DNA from 3 places in the Lysinibacillus sp. EB106-09-02-XG168 genome. Region 3 is predicted to be linked to each of the others. Evidence: riboswitches for the same ligand, from Rfam matches in the RefSeq annotation. Region 3 holds a riboswitch; each other region holds the start of a gene.
The links. Region 3 has a riboswitch for cobalamin ahead of AC3WSO_RS11655 (hypothetical protein). Riboswitches for the same ligand answer to the same signal wherever they lie in the genome.

Region 1 (2,269 bases), 750 kb from region 3:
TCCGGGTAGCAATAGTAATTTTGCGTAATATTTAGCTGGGATTTTCGCACCTAAAATGATAAAAGCACTCATCACAATAAAAGTAATGAGTGAGATTCGTTCATCTCTCATGATAAGCGACAATAAAAGCAGTCCAAGGGAAAACGTCATTTTTTCTAGCGGATGAACAGACGCTAGTTTATTCATATAAGCATACTTATCAATGAGTAACATCGCTTAACCCTCTTTATGTTTACCGCGCATTAAGCCGATGAAATAGCCAATAAATCCGGCGCCAATAGCAGCTTGGAGTGCGAATAATAAGCTTTCTATTTCACCACTTGGTGGCTCCCATAAGCTTTCAAACCAAGGCTCGTAGTTAGCATCTATTTCACCAATTGCTGCCTCCGCTTCGCCATCAGCACCTTCAAAATCTGCGCCTTTTTGAATGAAGAGGGGTATGATTGCTAACAACACAACAATTGCTAATAGCAGTAAATTTTTTTTCATGTTAGTGAGCCTCCTTTGCCGAGAAAACGCGTAAAGCTTTTAATTCACTCACATTGTATTTTTTCAAGAAATTCATAACGATCACTGTTAAAATACCTTCACTAACAGCAAGAGGAATTTGCGTGAACGCAAAAATGCTAGCAAACTTTGTGAATGAAGCCATAAAGCCTCCAACCTCAGAAGGGAAGGCAAGAGCTAATTGTACAGAAGTGACAATATATGTACCTAAGTCACCAAGCATTGCTGCTAAAAAGACGGCGATGGAAAAAGATAGTCCCATTTTTTGAGAGCCATGGAAAACGTAATAAGCAATAATAGGACCAGCAATTGCCATAGAAAAGGCATTAGCACCTAAAGTTGTCAGCCCGCCGTGTGCTAAAAGTAGAGATTGAAATAATAATACGATTGTCCCGATAACACTCATCACTAATGGTCCAAAAAGAACTGTTCCAAGGCCAACTCCTGTCGGATGTGAACAACTTCCTGTTACAGAAGGGATTTTTAAAGCTGATAGCACAAAGGCAAAGGCACCCGATAGACCTAAAATCATTTTTGTTTCAGGATTTTCATCAATGGTTTTACGAATAGAACGTAATCCTAAAATAATAAATGGAATGGATAAGACCCACCAAAAAATCGCCCATTCAATTGGCAAATAGCCCTCCATAATGTGCATCGCAAATGCACGATCTGGCACGAATAAAAATGCTAATAAGAAATAACTAAGCTTCCAACCTGAGAATTTCAAAACCTCTCCTCCTCACATTAAAATAGTTCGAATTAGTATGCGATGCGAAAACAAAAAAGCACTTCTCCAATTGTGGAAAAGTGCATAGCTAAAAATGCAAATAAAATTCTAATTTGCTCAGCCGCACACCTATCCTCGTAGGTTCAAACGATCACATATTTTTCGGCAGGTCTCCTGGCTTTAGCTCAACGTTTTATAGGCCTTCCCATCCCTTGGACAGTGGCATAATCTATAAAACTCCCTATTACAGTGGCGGGACCGCGCCGGAATTAAACCGGCTTCCCTTTTAAGCGAATTGATGAACAATTCACACCGAAAAAAGATGAAATTGTGATTTCATGCCAAAGTGTAACATAATTTTCCATATAAATGCTATACTTTTCAAGTAAAAATTTTTAATTGAGTGTCTATGTCGAAAATTCAGATAAACAGAAAAGGAATGTCATATTTTTCATTAAAAAATTACTGAAAATGTCACAAATTTAGAAAGAAATATTGAAATTTTAAAAAAATAAGCTATGATAGAAACAGTTTTTAATTTTATAAAAAATAATAATTTCATATAAAACATCCATAAGTGCTTGAATATTTTCAAGATAATAGGGAAATCGGTGAGAATCCGATACAGCCCCCGCTACTGTAATAGCTGATGAAATCGCGGATGCCACTAGTGAGAACTAGGAAGGCGCGAAAGTAAAAGGAAGCTTAAGTCAGGAAACCTGCTTATGTGATGATGCATGCAAACTTTTCGGAGGGAGAAGTTGAAGCGAGAGCGAGTACCTGTATATATTCGTTTTTATTTGGCTTCTACTAAACCTTTACTCTTCGTCTAGAGTAAAGGTTTTTCTTTTTCCTAAAAGCAAATGAGGGGAGAAAAACGATGACAACTTGGAATTTAGAGGGAATGAAAACACATCTTTTTATTTGCAATGGTAGTAGCTGTATGAAAAAAGATGCTGAGGACATTACTCAGGCAATTCGTGATGAAATACAAGTACTGGAACTTGATAAGGAAATACATACGACAAGGAC
Region 2 (2,269 bases), 2.3 Mb from region 3:
CTGGCTTTGGACTAATTTCTAAATAGATATTTTTCGGTTTTTTCACATCTTTAACTTTCGCTTGGACACCTGCAATTTTAGCTTTAATATCTTCATTTAACTTTTCGCCTTTATCTTTGATGCCCATAACCGTTGCAACTTGTTCAATATCCCCATAAACATCATCAAATGATTTAGCTGATTGAATGGCAAACACTTTAATACCCGCATCTTCGAGACCTTTTAAAGCATTTAAATTTTCTTCATCTTTGCCTCCAGTTGTATAGGCAATAACGACATCTGGCTTTAGGGCTAAAATACGCTCGCTATTGAATGTTGTAGAGGTAGAAACACGCTCAATTTTTTGCGCTTCTTCTGGATACGTATCAAACTCTGTTGCACCTACGATTTTATCGCCAACGCCTAGCGCAAATAAAATCTCTGTATTACTCGGTTGTAATGAAACAATAGTTTTAGGTACTGCATTAAACTCAACTTCTACACCACGGTCATCCTTAACTTTATAGCTAGTAGTTTTCTCAACTTGTTGATCTTCTTTAGAAACAGCATCTTTATTTGTATTCTCTTTCGTGCCACAGCCAACTAATACAAGTGCCAACATCAACACAGAAAGCCATTGTAGCCTAAACATTTTCTTCATTTCATTATTTCTCCTTTTTCTTTTTCATCGGGTATGATTTACTAATAAACGGTATTTCAGCAATACCAGCATGCTGATTCATATAGACAGCCATTACAAAAAATACATTGGCTAGCAATCCTAAATAATCAAAGAGAATAGCTTGTACTTCGCGTTCTTCAGATACTTTGTGCAAAACACGGTATGATTTTTTCGCCTCACTACGGCATAAATGTAATGCAGAAGCTGCCTCTGATCCTTGAGGTAATACAAAGTTTTGTATCTCCTCTTTAACATGACTAACATAAAAATCATAGCGATCACTTAGCCAAGTCAAATCATCTTCGGTTACTGCTAATTTGCCTCGGACTGAGCCATTTACATGGTAAGCCATTGGCAAAATGGTAAGTAAATCATCTGCTACTACCTCTACCGTTTCCTTTTTAACCGCCGCCAATGCTACACCAATATGTGTTGTTAGGCTATCCGTTCGAATTTCAAAATCTACTGTTGATGCCTTTTCACGCATAAATGGGTAACAAGAATAACGTGCATCTTTTTTCAAATCTAAGTCCCCGCTTTCCTTCGTGAAAAATTCTTACCTTATTAACACCACAGCTACATCAGGTGAATTATAAGCGCATAAAAAAACGTTGTTCCCACTCCTAAGGAAACAACGAAAAATAGCATAAATAGTGTCGCATAAATACGACATAGCCTATGTATTTGCCGCATATTCTCTCAGCTTCCGAAGAGTTATCTATACGTTCAAACAAAGGTCGGTCTCCTGGCTTGTACAGTTCACTACGTCCATAAAAAACCTTCCCATCGGATAATTCGACAGTGGTATATCTTTACGACTTCTGTACTTACAGTTGCGGAAACAGCTCCGGTTTTTCACCGAATTCCCGATTATGCTATAGTTCAGCACCTTTATTCTGCAAGAATTATTCACTTGTTATGCAGTTTATCATAGATTGATAGGAAAAAATAGCTGAGGAATTTAGAATAAACAACGATGGATAAAAATCATGCAGGTATGACCATATGCACGTGGATAAATTCACTGCCCCATTGGGTATTCAACCCACTCGTGCAAATATTTGTTATGCCTCATAAATTAAAGCAATTTACTTTTTCATAATGAAAGGATTTGCAAAAAATAGCCATTTCATAACTTTTATCGGATGGCATTTTTATATTTCTTTTTGGATTTAACATCTTTCTCTTCCTCAATTAAACGCTGTGCAATTTCTAGTAGTTTTGGGTCATTTGTTGCATCGAATAGCTTTTTAAAGGATACAATAATATCATATCGTATTAATGTCGGGTGCTTTTCGTCTAAGCATGTTTGATATCTTTTAGCCAAATATGATACGACTAAATCTCTTTGTACCTGCCCCGCTAAGCCTATTTTCCAAATTGCCTGTAAAGTATGCCTCACCGTGACTGTTTCTTCATCATACGTAACTGCCCAAATCTTTAAGAAGTCCTCTAATACTCTTTCTTCAGGATCGCTTTTTGCTGCCAGTGCGCATAAAAATTGTGCAGCACTTGCACGTATATGTCCATTTTTGTATGTAAGAGTTTGAACTAGTTGTTCCCAAACTGAATAGGTCCAATCAACTGGTTCCTGCATAATTTTCAATA
Region 3 (2,269 bases):
CGGCCGGGCCCCTGTCTCAACATTTATGAGCTACAGTACTACCTTTGCCGCCTACACCAATGGGAAGGGCGTAATTTCCCTACAATTTGATGGCTACGATATATGTCACAATACAGAAGAAATTATCGCTCAAATCTGCTACGATAAGAACGCCGATCCCGACTATACATCCTCTAGTATTTTTTGCGCAAAAGGCAAGGGCTACTCCGTTCCATGGCACGAAGCACAAGCAGCAATGCATTGTATTGACTAAATTCATAAAAACAGGACATGATTTGTTAGATCCATGTCCTGTTTTCTTATGTTTCGTGGAGAGTTACTATGCTTTTTGGGTTATCTTGCTTCGCGTGGGTATTCCCTTTCCTTTCGCGGGTATTCGACCTGCTTCCGCAGGTATTCCCCTTCCTTTCGCGGGTATTTGCCTTCTCTCCGCGGGTAATCTTGCTTCGCGCGGGTATCTACCTATACGGACAACTCCATTCTATTAACTTGCAAGGAATATATCTTTCTCCTAAAGGCATTGAAATTCATCCCGCACATATTTAATTTACTAAGCTTGTATCGTTTTCTGACCCTGTCTATAAATAGGATATGAAGATTCCACCACAACGTAGCTATGGGAATGTGAAAAATCCATTAAAACCTTGCCAGGTCGACTTTTCAAAAGTTGTAAATTATCAATCAGTTCAAGCAATAGTTCATGACCATTTCCACGTGGGTGCCAATTTAAATGATGATCATTTAGTTCCTTCACAGCTTTTAGAAATTGAAGATACTCTCGCTCTATAAAATTGATCAGTTGTTTATTTTTATAAACTACTCGTGATAAATCTTCTAAATATACCTCATAAAAGCGCATCACTATCGAGCACAATAAATCATTGACCCGAGCAGCACTTAGTATTGGCTTAGGTGCTTGGGAAAGTCGCTCTAAATTTGGTTTTGCACGAGTCGAATCGATACGTGTAATTAAATGATAATGTTCGCCATTCACATCGTACACAATTGGATTTGTCGGCATATACATCATAAAATCATTTGTTTTTGTTTTAAGTTGGTCCGTAATATTCGCTTTTGCAAAAAGGTGGCCATTAAAACTTTCATTTTGAATCCAAATAATATCTTTGTTATATAAAATTTGTTCAAACAATCGTTCATTACTAATAAGATTGCTAGCTAATAATTGATCGACAAGGGATTCTACAACCATTCTTGTTGTAGCTTTCTTGGCAAGTTCAGTGCGTGGCTGCTTACAAATTTTCATTTCTACATATTGCGATTCCTGTGCTGTACTTACATGAATATTCGTCATCATTGCATCCTCTTTTCGTACATATTTTTCAAAACGGAAGTCTTCTTATACATAAAAAAAGGATTTCCTAAAACTAGAGGAAATCCTTCATTCTATCGTTTTCATTCATCACTTAATGTCAAATTATACCCAAGCATAAAAGAATCGCCTTGAAAGCGATTACCTTCTTTTATTTTGGGCATTTGACGTACGGTGACGAACAGAGCATTCTGTTTTGTCAACATGCCACCTCCTATTCCTCGTAGGGTTATGGTGTGTACTCATAATAGGCAGGTATCCTGACTCATGATCATCGCTACTTTTCCCCTTCCCGTCGCTAAACAGTGGTATACGAAAAGTCGCTCACATTTACAGTTGCGGGACAGTGTCGGATTTGCACCGACTTCCCTTTTAAGTAAATTGCACGCAATTTACACCTATTACTCCACGCTATTCAGTTGTAAAATTAGCCGTTTTAAAGATGTCGGAAACTGTAGAGTAAATATTCCTAACTGACTATCAAACTAAATTGTAATGTGTAGTTTACCTACTGTCAAGAAATTGAAAAACTGCAAATAAAAAAAGAGGGTGTTACCCCTCTAAATATTATAAAGAATCCTTATTCTTTTTATAATATTGATACATCATATCAACAAGTAGGTTCTGTAAATTTTCTCTGTTCTCTTCTACTTCCTTTATTTCTTCTTCTGTCGTAGCCACATTGTAAATAATTTCACCACGACTTACCCCATTTCTAGCTTTAATGTCGCCAACCTGATATATCTTTTTACTCACCACTGGCATTTCCACTAATCGAATGAAACTTTTAACGGTACGACCTGTTTCATTTTTAATCTCTCTCGCTAAGCTTTTAGCAACCATATTTAGTTTAGTTGAATTATCATATTGGTTAGGCGACTTATATTCAGCAGTATTAACTTCGCTTTTTTCTTCGTAAGTATAATCACATTTCCAATA

Region 1: another riboswitch for cobalamin. It lies ahead of AC3WSO_RS15345 (energy-coupling factor ABC transporter permease); the one in region 3 lies ahead of AC3WSO_RS11655 (hypothetical protein).
Region 2: another riboswitch for cobalamin. It lies ahead of AC3WSO_RS22505 (hypothetical protein); the one in region 3 lies ahead of AC3WSO_RS11655 (hypothetical protein).

What each region holds. Positions count from the first base shown of each region.
Region 1 covers NZ_JBYTDN010000003.1:2,952,032-2,954,300, reverse strand. The annotation lists gene cbiQ (cobalt ECF transporter T component CbiQ) at 1-213, opposite strand, end outside; gene AC3WSO_RS15350 (energy-coupling factor ABC transporter substrate-binding protein) at 217-489, opposite strand; gene AC3WSO_RS15345 (energy-coupling factor ABC transporter permease) at 491-1,237, opposite strand; cobalamin riboswitch at 1,385-1,569, opposite strand; cobalamin riboswitch at 1,796-1,979, shown strand; gene AC3WSO_RS15340 ((2Fe-2S) ferredoxin domain-containing protein) at 2,118-2,269, shown strand, end outside.
Region 2 covers NZ_JBYTDN010000003.1:4,453,537-4,455,805, forward strand. The annotation lists gene AC3WSO_RS22500 (ABC transporter substrate-binding protein) at 1-640, opposite strand, end outside; gene AC3WSO_RS22505 (hypothetical protein) at 645-1,184, opposite strand; cobalamin riboswitch at 1,380-1,569, opposite strand; gene AC3WSO_RS22510 (hypothetical protein) at 1,800-2,269, opposite strand, start outside.
Region 3 covers NZ_JBYTDN010000003.1:2,198,644-2,200,912, reverse strand. The annotation lists gene AC3WSO_RS11660 (GTP-binding protein) at 1-253, shown strand, start outside; gene AC3WSO_RS11655 (hypothetical protein) at 551-1,315, opposite strand; cobalamin riboswitch at 1,564-1,747, opposite strand; gene AC3WSO_RS11650 (hypothetical protein) at 1,898-2,269, opposite strand, start outside.